DNA from 2 places in the Kitasatospora sp. NA04385 genome. Region 1 is predicted to be linked to the other one. Evidence: predicted binding sites of a transcription regulator. Region 1 holds the regulator's gene; the other holds the start of a gene.
The links. The regulator HrcA, encoded in region 1, represses chaperone genes, less so after heat shock. The targets are predictions, from matches to a motif close to TTNGCACTCNGNNNNNCNGAGTGCNAA.

Region 1 (9,117 bases):
GGTAGCCGAACGACTCCACCGGGTGGGAGAGCCGCACCGCGCCGAGCGCGAACGGGGCGCCCGGCGCCTCCAGCGGGCCCGCGGCGGCCACCGGGCGCTCGCGGATCTCGGCCGTCGCGCGGTAGGCGCTGGCGTGCCGCAGCCGGTCGAAGAACTCCTGCCCGGACGCCGGGTAGTAGGCGTCCACCGGGTGCGGCACCCGGTCCAGGTTGATCCGCTGCACGATCCCGGGCAGCCCCAGGCAGTGGTCCCCGTGGAAGTGCGACACCGCGATCCGGGTGATCCCGGTGGCGCTCACCCCGGCGTGCAGCATCTGCCGCTGGGTGCCCTCGCCCGGGTCGAACAGCAGCCCCTCGCCGTCCCAGCGCAGCAGGTACCCGTTGTGGTTGCGGTGCCTGGTCGGCACCTGGCTGGCGGTGCCCAGGACGACGAGTTCACGCTGCGACAACGCTCAGACCAGTCCCTCGGTGAGCGGCTTGCCGCCCAGCACGTGCACGTGCGCGTGGAACACCGTCTGCCCGGCGCCCGCACCGGTGTTGAAGATCAGCCGGTACGAGTCCAGGCCCTCGCCCGCCGCCGCGCCGCCCGCCTCGGCCAGCAGCTCGGCCGCCACCTCCGGTTCGGCGGCGGCCAGTTCGGCCGCGTCGGCGTAGTGCACCCGCGGGACGACCAGCAGGTGCGTGGGCGCCTGCGGGCTGATGTCCCGGAACGTCAGCGTCCGCTCGCTCTTGCGCACCACGGTCGCCGGGATGTCCCCCGACACGATCTTGCAGAACACACAGTCCGCCTGCGGCTCGCCGGCCATCTCCCGCACTCCTCACCTGAACCCGTCACTGGTGCAACGACCTTACAGCGACCGGCGCGCCGCACCGGGCGGGTCCGGCGTTCCCGGGGGCCGTCCGGGCGGCGGCGGACGGCCCCGCGGGCGGGGTCACTCGACCGGGGGCGGGGTCTTGGCGGGGGTGCGGTCCAGGGACTCCAGGGCGAGGCGGACGGCGGTCTCCAGCTGGGGGTCCCGGCCGGCCGCCCAGTCGTGCGGGGCGATCGGGACCTCGACGTCGGGGGTGACGCCCCGGTTCTCCAGGTTCCAGCCGTAACCCTTCAGCCAGAACGAGTACTTGGGCTGGGTGACCAGCGTCCCGTCGACCAGGGTGTACCTGCTGTCGATGCCGATGACGCCGCCCCAGGTGCGGGTGCCGACCACCGGGCCGATGCCCAGGGCCTGGATCGCGGCGTTGACGATGTCGCCGTCGGAGCCGGAGAACTCGTCGGCCAGCGCCACCACCGGGCCGCGCGGGGCGTCGCCGGGGTACGGGTCGGGGTGGGCGAGGTCGCGGCCGTGGTTCCAGCCGACGATCCGGCGGGCCAGCTTCTCGACGATCAGCTGGGAGGTGTGGCCGCCGCGGTTCTCCCGCAGGTCGAGGACGACGCCCTCCAGGGACATCTCGAACCGCAGGTCGCGGTGGAGCTGCGCCCAGCCGGCGCTCTGCATGTCGGGGACGTGCAGGTAGCCGAGCCGTCCCCCGGACAGCTCGCGGACGGCGGCCCGCCGCCCGGCGACCCAGTCGTGGTAGCGCAGCGCCTCCTCGTCGTCGAGCGGCACCACCACGGGGTGGCGCTCGCCGCCGTCCCGGCCGGTGACGGTGAGCTCGACCGGCTGGTCGGCGGTGCCGGCCAGCAGCGGGGCGGGGCCGCTGACCGGGTCGACCGGGCGGCCGTTGACGGCCAGCAGCGCGTCGCCGGGCCGGACCGCCACGCCGGGCGCGGCCAGCGGGGAGCGGGCCCGCGGGTCGGAGGACTCGCCGGGCAGCACCCGGGCCACCCGCCACAGCTCGCCGTCGCGCACCAGGTCCGCGCCGAGCAGGCCCTGCCGCCGGGCGGCCTCGGTGCCGCGGCCGGGCGGCAGCACGTACGCGTGCGAGGTGCCGAGCTCGCCGACCGTCTCCCACAGCAGGTCGACCAGGTCGGAGCGGCTGCCGAGGTGCTCGACCAGCGGCCGGTACCTGGCCAGGACGCCCGCCCAGTCGACGCCGCCCAGGTCGGCGCGCCAGAAGTTGTCCCGCATCAGGCGGCCGTTCTCGTCGAACATCTGCCGCCACTCGGCGGCCGGGTCGACGGTCACCCGGACCCGGTCCAGGCCGACGTCGCCCTCCTCGTCCTCCCCGGCCTTCTGGTCGGCGGGCACGATCCGCAGCGAGCCGTCCTCCAGCACCGCCAGCCGGGCGCCGTCGCCGCTGACCGCGAACGCGTCGACGCCGGTGAGCAGTTCCTCCGCCCGCCGCTTGCGCAGGTCGAACCGCTCCAGCGCGGTGCGGGCCGGCTCGTCGTCCAACGAGGCGGCGCTGTCGCCGAGTTCGCCGCCGAACGGGTACCTGGTCCACAGCACCCCGTCCTTCGCGGCGCGCAGCACCCCGAACCGCCCGGCCTCCACCGGGAACGGCACGATCCGGTCGGCGAGGCCCTCCAGGTCGACCCGGGTGACCGGCACCGCGGCGTCCTTCTCGCTCTCCTTGGGCTCCTCCTCCTCGCCGCCCGCCGGCCGCCCGCCGCGCTGCGGGCCGAACGGCGACGGGGTCTCGGCGGCCAGCGTCAGCAGGTACGGGCGGGTGCCGCCGGGGAAGGACAGGTCGAAGGCGTGCTGGTCGTACACCGGGTCGAAGCTGCGCACCGAGAGGAACGCCAGGTGCCTGCCGTCCGCGGTGAAGGCCGGCGAGTAGTCGTGGAAGCGCTGCGGGGTGGCCTCGCCGACGGTGCGCGAGGTCAGGTCGGCGAGCATGATCTGCCGCAGCGACCACGGGCCGAGCACCGGCTGCGACCAGGCCAGCCAGCCCGAGTCCGGGCTGAACACCAGTCCGGAGACCTCGCCGTCGGCGCTGCGCGCCAGCTCGCTCACCGCGCCGTCGCTGAGCGCCACCAGCAGCACCCGGCCGTCGTGCGAGGCCACCGCGAGCTGCCGGCCGTCCGGCGAGACCACCAGGGCGCGCACCCGGCCGAGCTGTCCGGCCGCCAGCCGGCGGCGCTCGGCGCCCAGCACCGCCGGGGCGTGCTCCAGCGCGTCGTCGCCCTCGGCGTCGGTGACCCAGACCGCGCCCTGCGCGCCGTCCTCGCCGGGGACGACCCGGGCCAGCCGGGCCCGTGCGCCGGGCGTCTCGTCCAGCACCCGGGCCGGGCCCTCCCGGTGGGTCACCCAGTGCACGGTGCCGCGCACCACCACGGCCGCGGCCCGGCCGGTGCGGTCCGGCGCGGCGCTCTCCACCTGCCCGGCGGCGGCCGTCGGGTGCGGGCGGCGCCGGGTGCGCGGCCCGGCCGGGCGGACGTCCAGCCGGCGCGGCCGGGCGCCGTCCAAGTCGTCCAGCAGCCACAGCTCACCGGCGCTCTGCCAGACGACCCGGGTGCCGTCGGTGGACGCCTGCCGGGCGTAGAACCCGCTGTCCGCCGGGCCGTGCGCCCGCAGGTCGGAGCCGTCCGGGAGGCTGGAGTACAGCCGCCCGGTGCCCTCGTGGTCGGAGAGGAACGCCACCCGGTCGCCGACCCACAGCGGGCACTCCAACTGCCCGTCCAGGTCGGCGTGCAGGCGCTCGAACCGGGCGCCGCCGATCCACAGCTTCCCGGCCCGGCCGCCCCGGTAGCGCTTCCAGTGCGCGGCCTCCCGGTTGTGCGTCCCCAGCAGCACCCGGCCGCCGCCGGCGCCCTCCGGCACCGGCTCGAAGGCCAGCGAGCCGATCGGCCCGTACGGCAGCCGCGACGGCTCCCCACCGTCCAGCGGCACCGCGAACGCCCAGGTCCGCCGGATCGTCTCCTGCCCGGCGGTGGTGATCGCGACCGGCCGGCCGTCGCCGCTCCACCCGACCAGCGCGGTGAGCGGGCTCCCCCAGTACGTCAGCCGCCGCGCCGGGCCGCCCTCCACCGGGCCGACGTGCACCTCCGGCGCGCCGTCCCGGGTCGAGGCCCAGGCCAGCGACCGCCCGTCCGGCGAGAACCGCACCGCGCCGACCGGCACCTGGTCCGCCGTCACCCGCCAGGCCCGCCCGCCGTCCACCGGCGCCAGCCAGACGTCGTCCTCGGCGACGAAGGCCACCAGGTCGCCGTGCAGGTGGGGGTGGCGCAGGTAGCCGCGCGTCGATTCCGTCATCCCGCCAGCCTAGGCGGGAACCGCGGCGCCACGTCAGAGGTCGGACCCGAAACCCGCCGCGCGGGGCGCCGGACCCGAAACCCGCCGCACGGAGCACGAAACCCGCCGCGCGGGGCGCCGGGCCCCGGGGAGGCCCGCCCCGCCCGTCACCCCCAGCGGCCGGTGCGGCCCAGCAGCAGGGAGCCGGCCGCGACGCCCGCCGTGGAGGTGCGCAGGACGGAGCGGCCGAGGCGGTAGGGCGCGGCGCCGGCCTCGGCGAAGGCGGCGATCTCCTCCGGGGAGACGCCCCCCTCGGGCCCGACGACCAGGACGATCTCGCCGTCGGCGGGCAGCTGCGCGGTGGCCAGCGGCAGCGCGCCCTCCTCGTGCAGGACGGCCGCGAAGCCCGCGGCGGCGAGCAGCGGCAGCAGCTGCCGGGTGGTCACCGCGTCCCGGACCTCGGGGAAGCGCAGCCGCCGCGACTGCTTGCCGGCCTCGCGCGCGGTGGCCCGCCACTTGGCGAGCGCCTTGGCGCCGCGCTCGCCCTTCCACTGGGTGATGCAGCGGGAGGCGGCCCAGGGCACGATCGCGTCGATCCCGGCCTCGGTCATGGTCTCGACGGCGAGTTCGCCGCGGTCGCCCTTGGGGAGGGCCTGGACGACGGTGATCCGGGGCGCGGGCGCGGGTTCCTCGCGGACGGCGGTGACCAGGACGTCGAGGGCGTCCTTGCCGTGCAGCGCGGCGACGGTGCCGTCCGCGCCGCGGCCGCGGCCGTCGGCGAGGGTGAGCGCCTCGCCGGGCTCCAGGCGTTTGACGGCGACGGCGTGCCGGCCCTCGGGGCCGTCGAGCCGGACGGTCGCGCCGGGGGCGGTCCCCGTCAGGTCGTCGACGACGAACACGGGTGCGGTCATCGGTGCAGCGGTCCTCTCAGCAGGGCCCATCGAAAAAACCGGCCGGGAGCGGCGGGGGCGCGCAGCCCCCCGCCGCTCCCGGCCCGGGTGGTACGGGTCTCACCGGCCGTTGAAGGCGTCCTTCAGCCGGGAGAACAGGCCCTGCTGGCCGGGCGCGAACTGCCCGGACGGACGCTCCTCGCCGCGGAGCATGGCGAGCCGGCGCAGCAGCTCCTCCTGCTCCGGGTCGAGCTTGGTGGGCGTCTGCACCTCGACGTGCACTATCAGGTCGCCCCGGCCGCCGCCGCGCAGGTGGGTGATGCCGCGGCCGTGCAGCGGGATCGACTGGCCGGACTGGGTGCCGGGCCGGATGTCGACCTCCTCCAGGCCGTCCAGGGTCTGCAGCGGCACCTGGGTGCCGAGCGACGCGGCGGTCATCGGGATGGTGACGGTGCAGTGCAGGTCGTCGCCGCGCCGCTGGAAGGTCGGGTGGCTGGTCTCGGCGATCTCGACGTACAGGTCGCCGGCGGGGCCGCCGCCGGGGCCGACCTCGCCCTCGCCGGCCAGCTGGATCCGGGTGCCGTTGTCGACGCCGGCCGGGATCTTGACCGTGAGGGTGCGGCGGGCGCGGACCCGGCCGTCGCCGGCGCACTCTGGACAGGGGGTGGGGACGACGGTGCCGAAGCCCTGGCACTGCGGGCAGGGGCGGGAGGTCATGACCTGGCCCAGGAAGGACCGGGTGACCTGGGAGACCTCGCCCTTGCCGCGACACATGTCGCAGGTCTGCGCGGAGGTGCCGGGCGCGGCGCCCTCGCCGTTGCAGGTGGTGCAGGTGACGGCGGTGTCGACCTGGAGCTCCTTGGTGGTGCCGAAGGCGGCCTCCTCCAGGGTGATCTCCAGCCGGATCATGGCGTCCTGGCCGCGGCGGGTGCGCGAGCGCGGGCCGCGCTGGCCGGTCGCGGCGCCGAAGAAGGCGTCCATGATGTCGGAGAAGCCGAACCCGGCCGCACCCGCGCCGAAGCCGCCCGCGCCGCCGCCCGGCGACAGCGGGTCCCCGCCGAGGTCGTAGACCTGGCGCTTCTGCGGATCGGAGAGCACCTCGTAGGCGGCGTTGATCTCCTTGAACCGCTCCTGCGTCTTCGGGTCCGGGTTGACGTCCGGGTGCAGTTCACGGGCGAGGCGCCGGAACGCCTTCTTGATCTCGTCCTGCCCCGCGTCGCGTCGGACGCCGAGTACCGCGTAGTAGTCCGTGGCCACCAAATGCTCCGGTTTGTTCCGCCTCTAGAAGTGCCTGCGACAGCACGCTGCTTGTTGCGCCGTTCCGCTGCGGACGCGCCGTCCCGCTACGACTCCGCCAGGATCTGGCCGACGTACCGTGCCACCGCGCGCACCGCCCCCATTGTGCCCGGGTAATCCATCCGGGTCGGACCGATCACTCCCAGCTTTGCCACGCTCTGGTCGCCCGAACCGTAACCGACCGAGACCACCGACGTGGAATTGAGCCCCTCGTAGGCGATCTCGTGGCCGATCCGGACCGTCATCGCCGAGTCGGCCGTCTCACCCAGCAGGCGCAACAGCACCACCTGCTCCTCCAGGGCCTCCAGGACCGGCCGGATGGTGAGCGGGAAGTCGTGGCCGAAGCGGGTCAGGTTGGCGGTGCCCGCCAGCATGATCCGCTCCTCGTTCTGTTCGGCCAGCGCCTCGAACAGGACGGTCAGCACGGTGCTGACCGCGGGCCGGTCGGCGGGCTCGAAGCCGGCCGGCAGGTCCTCCAGGACGGTCGGCACCTCGGGCAGCCGGCAGCCGCCCGCCATGCTGTTGAGCCTGGCCCGCAGGTCGCCGAGCAGGGCCTCGCCGACCGGGGCGGGGCAGTCGACCATCCGCTGTTCGACCCGGCCGGTGTTGGTGATCAGCACCAGCATCAGCTTGGCCGGGGTGAGTGACACCAGTTCGATGTGCCGCACGGTGGAGCGGGTCAGCGAGGGGTACTGGACGACCGCGACCTGCCTGGTCAGCTGGGCGAGCAGCCGCACCGTCCGGGCGACCACGTCGTCCAGGTCGACCGCGCCCTCCAGGAAGTGCCGGATCGCCCGGCGCTCCGGAGCGGTCATCGGCTTGACCTCGGCGAGCCGGTCGACGAACAGCCGGTAGCCCTTGTCGGTGGGGATCCGGCCCGCACTGGTGTGCGGCTGGTGAATGTACCCCTCCTCCTCCAGCGCGGACATGTCGTTGCGGACGGTGGCCGGGGAGACGCCCAGGTTGTGCCGCTCCACCAGCGCCTTGGAGCCGACCGGCTCCTCGGTGCCCACGTAGTCCTGGACGATCGCCCTGAGCACCGCGAGCCGCCGCTCGTCCAGCGGCCGGGCGGACGGGCGCGTGTCGATGAGTCGGCCGTCGGGCTTGCCGTCGTCCGGCATGGGGCACGCACCTCCGTCGTCGTCCGTTGTTCCGGTGTCCGGTCCGGGCCTGGCACTCAGCCGGGCAGAGTGCCAGAACCGTACGTGCCAGTGTACGGCCAGGGCCTGACGGCAGGAACGGTACGCCCGCGTGATCCTCGTCCGATGGCGCCGCGACGCGCCCGGGGGGTGTCCCGTTCCCACCGAATTCCCACCGTTTCGGATGGTGCCCGCGGGCCCGCCCGGTGGCAGCATCGAAGACGAGCGGGGCGGACGGCGCGGCGGGGCCGCGGGTCCGGGCCGCACGAAGCGCAGAGGAGGAGCAGCGATGTCGGCGGCACAGCACTCCCGGTTCACCCCCGACCGCGGCCTGACCGGCCGGATGGTCACCACCATGTTCCTGATCGGCCTGGTCTACGTGGGCTTCACCGGCCTGCTGATCGTGCTGCTGCGCGGCGCCTGGCCGCTGGTGGTGCTGATCTCCGGCGGCCTGTTCGTCGCGCAGTTCTGGTTCTCCGACAAGATCACCGAGCGGGCGATGGGCGCCCACCGGGTGACCCCCGAGCAGTACCCGCAGCTGCACGGCGCGGTGGACCGGCTGTGCGCGCTGGCCGACATGCCCAAACCCAGGGTCGCGGTCGCCGACAACGACATGCCCAACGCCTTCGCCACCGGCCGCAACCCGCAGAACGCGGTGATCTGCGTGACCACCGGGCTGCTGCGCCGGCTGGAGCCGGAGGAGCTGGAGGGCGTGCTGGCCCACGAGCTGTCGCACGTCGCGCACCGGGACGTCGCGGTGATGACGGTGGCCGGCTTCCTCGGCGTGCTGGCCGGCGCGATGACCAGGATCGCCCTGTACGGCGGGATGATGGGCGGCGGCAACCGGAACAGCAACGACCAGAACGCGGCGATCGCGATGGTGCTGATCCCGCTGGCCTCGATGGTGGTGTACGCGATCAGCTTCCTGCTGACCAGGCTGCTGTCGCGCTACCGCGAGCTGGCCGCCGACCGGGCGGCCGCCCAGCTGACCGGCCGGCCGGCCGCGCTGGCCTCGGCGCTGACCAAGGTGACCGGGCAGATCGCCGCCATCCCGAGCAAGGACCTGCGGCAGGCCCAGCCGTACAACGCCTTCTACTTCGCCCCGGCGCTGAGCGCCAAGGAGGCGGCCTCGCAGCTGTTCGCCACCCACCCGTCGCTGGAGCAGCGGCTGGCACAGCTGCGGAAGGTCTCCGAAGAACTCGGGCGCTGAGCCCGTCCACCGTCAGAAGGAGCTTTCCGCGTGGGATTCCTGGACGCCCTGTTCGGCCGGAGCAAGCCGGTGAAGCCCGACCTCGACCAGCTGTTCGGCGTCCCGTCGGCGGCGCTGACCCTGCAGGCCGCCAAGGGGTTCCTCCCGACCGGCCTGGGATCGGTCTGCTTCGCCGCGGTCGAGGGCGCGGCCTTCACCGAGGTGCAGCAGCAGGTGCGGGCGCTGCTGGACGCGGACACCGGGCGCGGCGGCGTGCCGGTCGAGGCGTCCCGGGACGCGTACGGGTACTCCTGGCTGCTGGCCCGGCACACCCCCGACGAGCTGCCCGACCTGGTCAACGACCTGCACGCGGTCAACAGCGAGCTGGAGGCCGGCGGTTTCGGGCCGCAGCTGCTCTGCTCGCTGGTCGGCTTCCGGGACGCCGAGGGCCGCTCGCTGGCGCTGGTGTACCTGTACAAGCGCGGCACCTTC
Region 2 (9,117 bases), 2.0 Mb from region 1:
TGAGGCGGTGGGTGCGGTCCAGGCGCTCCAGGGCGGTGCGGTAGATGGTGGCGGCCATCCGGCCGAGGGCCTGGCCGTCCTGGTGCCGGTGGTGCCGCACGCCGACGTCGACCTGGGCCAGCGCGTCCAGCCCGGCCAGCTCCAGGGCGTCGACCAGCAGGCCCAGCTCGACCCCGTAGCCGGTCGGGAAGGGCAGCCGCTCCAGCAGGCCGCGGCGGGCCGCGTACTCGCCGCCGAGCGGCTGGACGAAGCCGGCCAGCTGCGGCCAGTGCAGGTTGAGCAGCGGGCGGGCGACCAGTTCGGTGACCCGGCCGCCGCCGGCCGGGACGACGGTGCCGTCGGCCTCGAAGGGGCGGTCGTACATGGCCTTGACCAGGTGCAGGTCCGGGTCGGTGAGCAGCGGGCCGACGATGCCGGAGACGAACGCCGGGTCGAACTCGCGCAGGTCGGCGTCGACGAAGCAGACGATCGCGCCGCTGGTGGCGAGCAGCGAGCGCCACAGCACCTCGCCCTTGCCGGGTTCGGCGGGCAGCCGGGGCAGGATGTCGTCCCGGTGCACCACCCGGGCGCCGGCGGCGGCCGCGGCGGCGGCGGTGCCGTCCTGCGAGCCGGAGTCGACCACCACCAGTTCGTCCACCAGGGGGACGCGTTCGACCAGCTCGGTGCGGATCGCGGTGACGATCTCGCCGACGGTGGACTCCTCGTCCAGGGCGGGCAGCACCACGCTGACGGTGCCGGCCGGGCCGGCGGCGCGTTTGGCCTCCAGCAGCAGGTCGAGCGGCCGGTCGGCGGCCGTCCACGAACGGCGGCGCAGCCAGTCGGCCGCCTCCGGCAGTACCCCGGGCTCGGGCTGCTCCGGCAAGTCTCGCTCCCTGTCTCGGTTCGTCTCGGGTGTCGGACGCGGGGGTCGGTCCGCACGGGCCTTCGGATACAGTCTTCGTATTGCAGGCGCGCCTTCGCACGCGGGGGTCGCTCGCAGCGTACGACCACAACTTCACAGAGCTCATCCAGAGGGACTGAGGGAACGGCCCGTCGAAGTCCCGGCAACCCTCCCGCGCGGCCAGCAGGCCCGGCGGGACAGGTGCCAATTCCGTCCCGGACGCGACCGCGATCCGGGGAAGATGAGGAGAAAGGGCCTCGCCACCATGGCTGTTGACACCGCCGCATCCACCGTCGACCTCGGTCCCGCGACCGCGCTGTCCTGTCGCGAGTGCGGTGCGCGTTCCCCGCTCGGTCCGGACTTCGCCTGTCTCGAGTGCTTCGGTCCGCTGGAGATCGCCTACGACTACCAGGGCTACGACGCCGAGGAGCTGCGCAAGCGGATCGAGGCCGGCCCGGCGTCGATCTGGCGCTACGCCCCGCTGCTGCCCGTCCCGGCCGACGTGGCCGGCAAGCCGAACCTGAACCCGGGCTGGACCCCGCTGGTCAAGGCCGACAACCTGGGCCGCGAGCTGGGCTTCACCGCGCAGCTGCACATCAAGGACGACTCGGGCAACCCGACCCACTCCTTCAAGGACCGGGTGGTGGCCTGCGCGATCGAGGCCGCCCGCGCCTTCGAGTTCACCACGCTGTCCTGCTCCTCCACCGGCAACCTGGCCGGCGCGGTGGGCGCCGCGGCCGCCCGGGCCGGCTTCAAGTCCTGCGTGTTCATCCCGCACGACCTGGAGCAGGGCAAGGTCGTGATGGCCGGGGTGTACGGCGGCGAGCTGGTCGGCATCGACGGCAACTACGACGACGTGAACCGCTTCTGCTCCGAGCTGATCGGCGACCCGGCCGGCGAGGGCTGGGGCTTCGTGAACGTCAACCTGCGCCCGTACTACGGCGAGGGCTCCAAGACCCTGGCGTTCGAGATCTGCGAGCAGCTCGGCTGGCGGCTGCCCGACCAGCTCGTCATCCCGATCGCCTCCGGCTCCCAGCTCACCAAGATCGACAAGGGCCTGCAGGAGCTGATCAAGCTCGGCCTGGTCGAGGACAAGCCGTACAAGATCTTCGGCGCCCAGGCCGAGGGCTGCTCCCCGGTCTCCGCCGCCTTCAAGGCCGGCCGCGACGTGATCAAGCCGGTCAAGCCGGACACCATCGCCAAGTCGCTGGCGATCGGCAACCCGGCCGACGGCCCGTACGTGCTGGACATCGCCCGCCGCACCGGCGGTGCGGTCGAGGACGTCACCGACGTCGAGGTGGTCGAGGCGATCAAGCTGCTGGCCCGCACCGAGGGCATCTTCGCCGAGACCGCGGGCGGCGTGACCGTCGGCGTGCTGAAGAAGCTGGTCGAGACCGGTCAGCTGGACCCGGCCAAGGAGACCGTCGCGATCAACACCGGCGACGGCCTCAAGACCCTCGACGCGGTCGCCGACGCCGGTATGACCGCGGTGATCCGCCCGACGCTGGAGTCCTTCCGCGCCGCCGGCCTCGCCACCGCCTGACACCCAGCCGCAGGACACCCCCAGCCGCAGGACACCCCACGCCCCGAGGAGCACCGCATGAGCGCCACCGTCCGCATCCCGACCATCCTGCGCACCTACACCGGCGGCGCCGCCGAGGTGACCGCCGAGGGCGCCACCCTGTCCGCCGTCATCGCGGACCTGGAGGCGAACCACGCCGGCATCGCCGCCCGCCTGCTGGACGACACCGGCAAGCTGCGCCGCTTCGTCAACGTGTACGTGAACGACGACGACGTGCGTTTCGCCGACGGCCTGGAGACCGAGATCAAGGACGGCGCCTCGGTGTCGATCATTCCGGCGGTGGCCGGCGGCTGCTGACCGCCCCGCATTACCGCGACCGCCGTTCGGTTCGGAATTCAATTGTCCGGACCGGGCGGCGGTTTCGTGCGTACCGGGGACAATGCCCGCGCACCTGCGGCTTTCCCTCCGGGCGGGGCGCCGCAATTCGGCCGGGAGCCGGGGAGTAGAGTCTCGGTCGGGGCCGTTCCCCTCCGCGGCCCGGTTCAATCCTCGTTTTCCGCACCGCGCCCCGCCCGTGCAGGACCCCGTTCCGTCCCGCGCGCTGAGACGGGTACCGGGCCGCCCGCCGTACGTCGCCGCCCGCGGCCGCCCGTTCTGTCAGGCCGCCGTCAGAATTGTGGCGGCGTTTTGCGGTACCCCGTCCGTTATGTCCGGTGGCAATTGTCGGACGGTGCGCCTTTCGCCCCGCGATATCCCCCGACCGGCCCGGACTTTCCCCGGAAATTGGGCCTGTTGCACAGGGCGCATATCCGGATACATTCAGCCGCGACAGAGGCTGCGCCGTACGGGGGGGAGTCCCCAGGCCGGTCTTCCAGACCTCCGGGTCCGCGTCCCGCGGATCTCTGAAGGGCCAGCACAGCACAAGGGGAGTTCGGAATGGCTCAGGGCACCGTCAAGTGGTTCAACGCCGAGAAGGGCTACGGCTTCATCGCGGTCGACGGTGGAGCGGACGTGTTCGTCCACTACAGCGCGATCCAGATGGACGGCTACCGCACCCTGGAAGAGGGCCAGCGGGTCGAGTTCGAGATCTCGCAGGGTCAGAAGGGTCCGCAGGCCGACATGGTCCGCGCCGCCGGCGCCTGAGGCACCGGCTGACCGCACGACCCCGCACAGACGCACAGACAGGCCCGCCCCGACGCGACGGCGTCCGGGGCGGGCCTGTCGGCTTTCCCCGGCGGCCCCGCGGTTTCCCGCCGGGGCCGCCGCCGGAGCCCCCATGGGCTTGCACTCGCCACCCCAGAGTGCTAATCATTGGCGTTAGCACTCACAGTGTGAGAGTGACAAACGGACCGGGCCGGTGAGGCCCCGGAAGCGGTAGGGGAAGGGACCCCCGCTCTCCTGGGCCGTCCGTCGCGGGCACCCCTTGGTCCGAGCAGTCGACCGTGTCCCGGAGGACCACTTCTGATGGCCAAGATCATCGCCTTTGACGAGGAAGCCCGCCGCGGCCTTGAGCGTGGCATGAACCAGCTTGCCGACGCCGTGAAGGTCACGCTCGGCCCCAAGGGTCGCAACGTCGTCCTGGAGAAGAAGTGGGGCGCCCCCACGATCACCAACGACGGTGTCTCCATCGCCAAGGAGATCGAGCTCGAGGACCCGTACGAGAAGATCGGCGCCGAGCTGGTCAAGGAGGTCGCCAAGAAGACCGACGACGTCGCGGGTGACGGCACCACCACCGCCACCGTGCTGGCCCAGGCGCTCGTCCGCGAGGGTCTGCGCAACGTCGCCGCCGGCGCCAACCCGATGGCCCTCAAGCGCGGCATCGAGAAGGCCGTCGCCGCCGTCTCCGACCAGCTGCTGGCCCAGGCCAAGGACGTGGAGACCAAGGAGCAGATCGCCTCCACCGCCTCCATCTCGGCCGCCGACACCCAGATCGGCGAGCTCATCGCCGAGGCCATGGACAAGGTCGGCAAGGAAGGCGTCATCACCGTCGAGGAGAGCAACACCTTCGGCCTGGAGCTCGAGCTCACCGAGGGCATGCGCTTCGACAAGGGCTACATCTCCGCCTACTTCGCCACCGACCTGGAGCGCATGGAGGCGAGCTTCGAGGACCCGTACATCCTCATCGCCAACTCCAAGATCTCCTCGGTCAAGGACCTCCTCCCGCTGCTGGAGAAGGTCATGCAGAGCGGCAAGCCGCTCGTCATCATCGCCGAGGACGTGGAGGGCGAGGCCCTCTCGACCCTGGTCGTGAACAAGATCCGCGGCACCTTCAAGTCCGTCGCCGTCAAGGCCCCGGGCTTCGGCGACCGCCGCAAGGCCATGCTCGGCGACATCGCCATCCTGACCGGCGGCACCGTGATCTCCGAGGAGGTCGGCCTCAAGCTGGAGAACGCCGGCGTCGACCTGCTCGGCACCGCCCGCAAGGTCGTCATCACCAAGGACGAGACCACCATCGTCGACGGCGGCGGCGACAGCGACCAGGTCGCCGGCCGGGTCAACCAGATCCGCGCCGAGATCGAGAACTCCGACTCGGACTACGACCGCGAGAAGCTCCAGGAGCGCCTCGCCAAGCTGGCCGGCGGCGTGGCCGTCATCAAGGCCGGCGCGGCCACCGAGGTCGAGCTCAAGGAGCGCAAGCACCGCATCGAGGACGCGGTGCGCAACGCCAAGGCCGCCGTCGAGGAGGGCATCGTCGCCGGTGGCGGCGTCGCCCTGCTGCAGGCCGGTGTCGCGTTCGACAAGCTGGAGCTGGAGGGCGACGAGGCCACCGGTGCCAACATCGTCCGGGTGGCCCTGGAGGCCCCGATCAAGCAGATCGCGACCAACGCCGGCCTCGAGGGCGGCGTCGTGGTCGAGAAGGTCCGCAACCTGCCCGCCGGCCACGGCCTGAACGCCGCGACCAACGAGTACGTCGACCTGGTCGCCTCCGGCATCATCGACCCGGCCAAGGTCACCCGCTCCGCGCTGCAGAACGCCGCCTCCATCGCGGCGCTGTTCCTCACCACCGAGGCCGTCATCGCCGACAAGCCGGAGAAGGCCGCCGCGGCCGCCGGCGGCGGCATGCCGGGCGGTGACATGGACTTCTGATCCTCCGGGATCCGACGTTCCACGCGTTCGCTCGTGAGGGCGGCCTCCTTCGTGAGGCCGCCCTCACGGCGTTCCCGGCCGCCGCGGCGCTTTGGGACAATGGGCGGATGGCCAGTTCCGACATCGAAGCCGCCCTGCACAGCGCCCGGGCGCTGATCCTCGCCGACCTCACCGCCCGGGACGTCGCCGACGCGGCGATCGTCTCGCTGGTGGAGGACGCCGTCACGCACCGCCGCTGGTGGCTCGAACAGTGGCCCGCCGGGTGCGAGTTCGTCCTCGGCCTGATCGCCCAGGACGTCCAGGACGCGCTGCTGGAGTCGTACGGGCGCTGGCCGCTGTGCACCGCCTGCGCCGAGGAGGAGGACGATCCGCACGCGCTCGGGGTCGAGCCGGAGCTCGGCCCGGACCCGCACTGGGTGTGCGGCAAGCGCGGCGTCGCGGTCGCCCCGGTCGGCGGGCTCGTCTGATCCTCGCCGCCCCCGGGCCGGTCCGGTCGCGGCAGGTGGCGGTCCCACCTGGTCGGTGACGTGTCACCGGACGAACTGCGTTCCTGCGCCGCCGGGTCGGGCGCGGCGCCCGGGTGATCGCCCGCCCGGCGGGGGATCAGCCTTCCAGGGCGGCCAGTTCGCGGTGCATGTTCGCGCGGGCCCGGGCGTCGTAGCGGGCGTGGCCCTCGGGGGTGCGGTAGAGGGCGGGCAGGGCGAGGAGTTGGCGCAGGACCGTGGCGCGGCCCGCGCGGAAGGCGTCCGGCGGGACGAAGGAGTACTCGTCGCGGACGGCGGCGGCGTAGGCGTCGTACGCCTCGCGCGGGCCGCCGAGGACGGCGAGGTCGGCGTCGCAGAGCACCTCGCCGTTGCGGTCGCCGGGGGCCGGGTGGTGGGTGACGGTGAGCCGGACCAGGCGGTCGACCTCGTGGACCAGCGGTTCGGGCAGGCCGGCCTCGCGCAGGGCGCGGCAGGCGAGCGCGGCGCTGCGCTCCTCGTTCTCGGAGCGGTCGGGGCGGTAGACGGCGTCGTGGAACCAGGCGGCGAGCCGGACGGCGTCGGGGTCGTCGGCGTGGTCGGCGAGTTCGTCGACGCGGTCGAGCACGGCCTCCAGGTGGGAGGTGGTGTGGTAGCGGCGCTGCGGCTCGGCCCAGCGGGTGAGCAGGTCGCGGGCGTAGGGCTCGGGGTCGGCGGTGGCGCCGCAGCGGGTGAGCAGGACGTGCCAGCGCGCGGACAGCGGTGCGGTCATGGCGCTCATTCTGCTCCTCGGGGTGCGGGGCGGATGCGCCGCGGTGTGATCCAGCCTATATGTAGTCCGCCGACTTATGCCGCACACTTGAGTAGTTGGCGTCCGGCGGCTATACATACTCGGTATGCAAGACGTTTCGCCGTTCCGAGGGGGAGCCATGACCGGATCGAACGCGCAGGCCGTACTGCGCCTGGAGGGGGTCGGCCGGGTGCACGGCCGGGGCGCGGCCGAGGTGCACGCGCTGCACCCGGTCGACCTGGAGGTGCGGGCCGGGGAGTTCCTGGCGGTGATGGGCCCGTCCGGCTCGGGGAAGTCCACCCTGCTCGCACTGGCCGGCGGCCTGGACCGGCCCTCCCGCGGGCGGGTGCTGGTGGAGGGCGCCCCGCTGGAGGGGCTGAGCCGGGCCCGGCTGGCCGACGTGCGCCGCCGCTCGGTGGGCTACGTGTTCCAGTCGTACAACCTGCTCCCGGCCCTGACCGCGGCCGAGAACATCGCGCTGCCCCGCGAGCTGGAGGGGGTCTCCGCCCGCACCGCCCGCGCCGAGGCGCTGACCGTGCTGGAGGAGCTGGGCATCGGCGAACTCGCCGACCGCTTCCCGGAGGACATGTCGGGCGGCCAGCAGCAGCGGGTCGCGATCGGCCGGGCCCTGTCCGGGCAGCGCCGGCTGGTGCTGGCCGACGAGCCCACCGGGGCGCTGGACTCGGCCACCGGCGAGGCGGTGCTGGAGGTGCTGCGGGCCCGCTGCGACGCCGGGGCGGCCGTCATGATGGTCACCCACGACGCCTCCCACGCCTCCTGGGCGGACCGGGTGGTCTTCCTGCGCGACGGCCGGATCGACGAAGAGGCGGTGCGCCGATGAGCGCCCTGCGGGCGGTGCTGCGGATCGCGCGCCGCGACGCCTGGCGGGCCAAGGGCCGCAGCGCCCTGGTCGCCGCGATGATCGCGCTGCCGGTGCTCGGCGCGACCGGCGTCGACGTGGTGCACCGCAGCGGACAGCTGACCGCCGAGCAGCGCGCCGACCGGCTGATGGGCCGGGCCGACGCCCTGGTCGGCGCGTACGACCCGGGCTGGACGATCGAGCAGGCGGTCTTCCCCGCCGACGGCGTCCGCACCCTGCCGAAGCGCCCCGACGCCGAGCCGAGCGCCGAGCAGCGGCGCGCCGCCGACACCGAACCGACCACCCTGCTCGGCGAGTTGCTGCCGCCCGGCAGCACCCTGACCCCGGCCCGCACCGGCCCGGTCGCCTCGGTGCGGACCGTCGACGGGCTGGCCCCCGCCGACACCTTCGAGGCCGACCTGACCGGCGGCCTCTGGCAGGGCCGGATCGACCTGGTGTCCGGCCGGGCCCCCGCCGCCCCGCACGAGGCCGCCGCCACCCGGGCCTTCCTGTCCACCACCGGGCTGCGGATCGGCGACCGCGTCACCGTCCGCGGCCTGGAGTCCACCCCGTTCACCCTGACCGGCACCGTCGAGCACCCCGCGGACCTGAACGCCGTCGAACTCGTCGCCCGCCCGGGCGAGTTGTACCGGCAGCTGGACGAGGCGCAGGCCGCCGCCGGGCTCGCCCCGCAGGCCCCGTCCGCCGAGCAGGCCGCCGCCCGCAAGGCCGCCTGGCTGGTCACCCTGCCCGCCGGCACCTTGCTCGACTGGTCCCGGGTGCGGCAGCTCAACGCGCACGGCTACACCATGGCCGCCCGCCAGGTCGCCGCCCACCCGCCCGCCGAGGCGCTGGAGCGGCAGGAGGCCGTCGGCGCGCAGGGCGAACGCGAACGCGCCCTGATGACCGCCGCCACCACCGCCGCGATGGCGCTGCTGGAGGTCGCCCTGCTGGCCGGGCCGGCCTTCGCGGTCGGCGCCCGCCGGGCCCGCCGCCAGCTCGCGCTGCTCGGCGCGGCCGGCGGTCGGCCCGGGCACGTGCGGGCCGTGGTGCTCGGCGGCGGCCTGGTGCTCGGCGCCGTCGGCGCCGCACTCGGCGCGCTGCTCGGCGCCGGGCTGGTGGCCGTGCTGCGCACCCGGCTGGAGGAGTGGGGCGGCAGCCGGTTCGGACAGCTGACGCTGCGCCCGACCGAACTGCTGGCGATCGCCGCCGTCGGCGTCGTCACCGCCGTGCTGGCGGCCCTGCTGCCCGCGCTCCAGGCCGGCCGCCGCGAGGTGCTCGCCGGGCTCACCGACCGGGACCCGGTGCGCCGCGCCTCCCGCCGCACCCCGCTGCTCGGCCTGGCCGCCGTCCTGCTGGGCGCCGCGCTGGCGCTGTACGGGGCGGTCGCCGGACCGGTCGCCGGACCGCCGGTGCTGGCCGGGCTGAGCGTGCGCACGCTGTCCGTGCTGGGCGGCGCGGTGCTCGCCGAACTCGGACTGCTGCTCTTCACCCCGCTGCTGCTGGCCCTGCTCGGCC

Region 2: a site for HrcA is predicted at 3,720-3,746, ahead of groL (chaperonin GroEL). Genes of this name have one in related genera too.

Annotation. Positions count from the first base shown of each region.
Region 1 is NZ_CP054919.1:2,510,975-2,520,091, forward strand. It holds gene HUT16_RS10960 (ribonuclease Z) at 1-448, opposite strand, end outside; gene HUT16_RS10965 (HIT domain-containing protein) at 452-805, opposite strand; gene HUT16_RS10970 (S41 family peptidase) at 932-4,132, opposite strand; gene HUT16_RS10975 (16S rRNA (uracil(1498)-N(3))-methyltransferase) at 4,279-5,022, opposite strand; gene dnaJ (molecular chaperone DnaJ) at 5,122-6,258, opposite strand; gene hrcA (heat-inducible transcriptional repressor HrcA) at 6,345-7,418, opposite strand; gene htpX (zinc metalloprotease HtpX) at 7,726-8,646, shown strand; gene HUT16_RS10995 (hypothetical protein) at 8,677-9,117, shown strand, end outside.
Region 2 is NZ_CP054919.1:4,509,256-4,518,372, forward strand. It holds gene HUT16_RS20230 (glucosyl-3-phosphoglycerate synthase) at 1-862, opposite strand, end outside; SAM riboswitch class I at 1,001-1,128, shown strand; gene thrC (threonine synthase) at 1,146-2,423, shown strand; gene HUT16_RS20240 (MoaD/ThiS family protein) at 2,481-2,759, shown strand; gene HUT16_RS20245 (cold-shock protein) at 3,339-3,545, shown strand; gene groL (chaperonin GroEL) at 3,867-5,489, shown strand; gene HUT16_RS20255 (hypothetical protein) at 5,597-5,956, shown strand; gene HUT16_RS20260 (hypothetical protein) at 6,093-6,722, opposite strand; gene HUT16_RS20265 (ABC transporter ATP-binding protein) at 6,880-7,581, shown strand; gene HUT16_RS20270 (FtsX-like permease family protein) at 7,578-9,117, shown strand, end outside.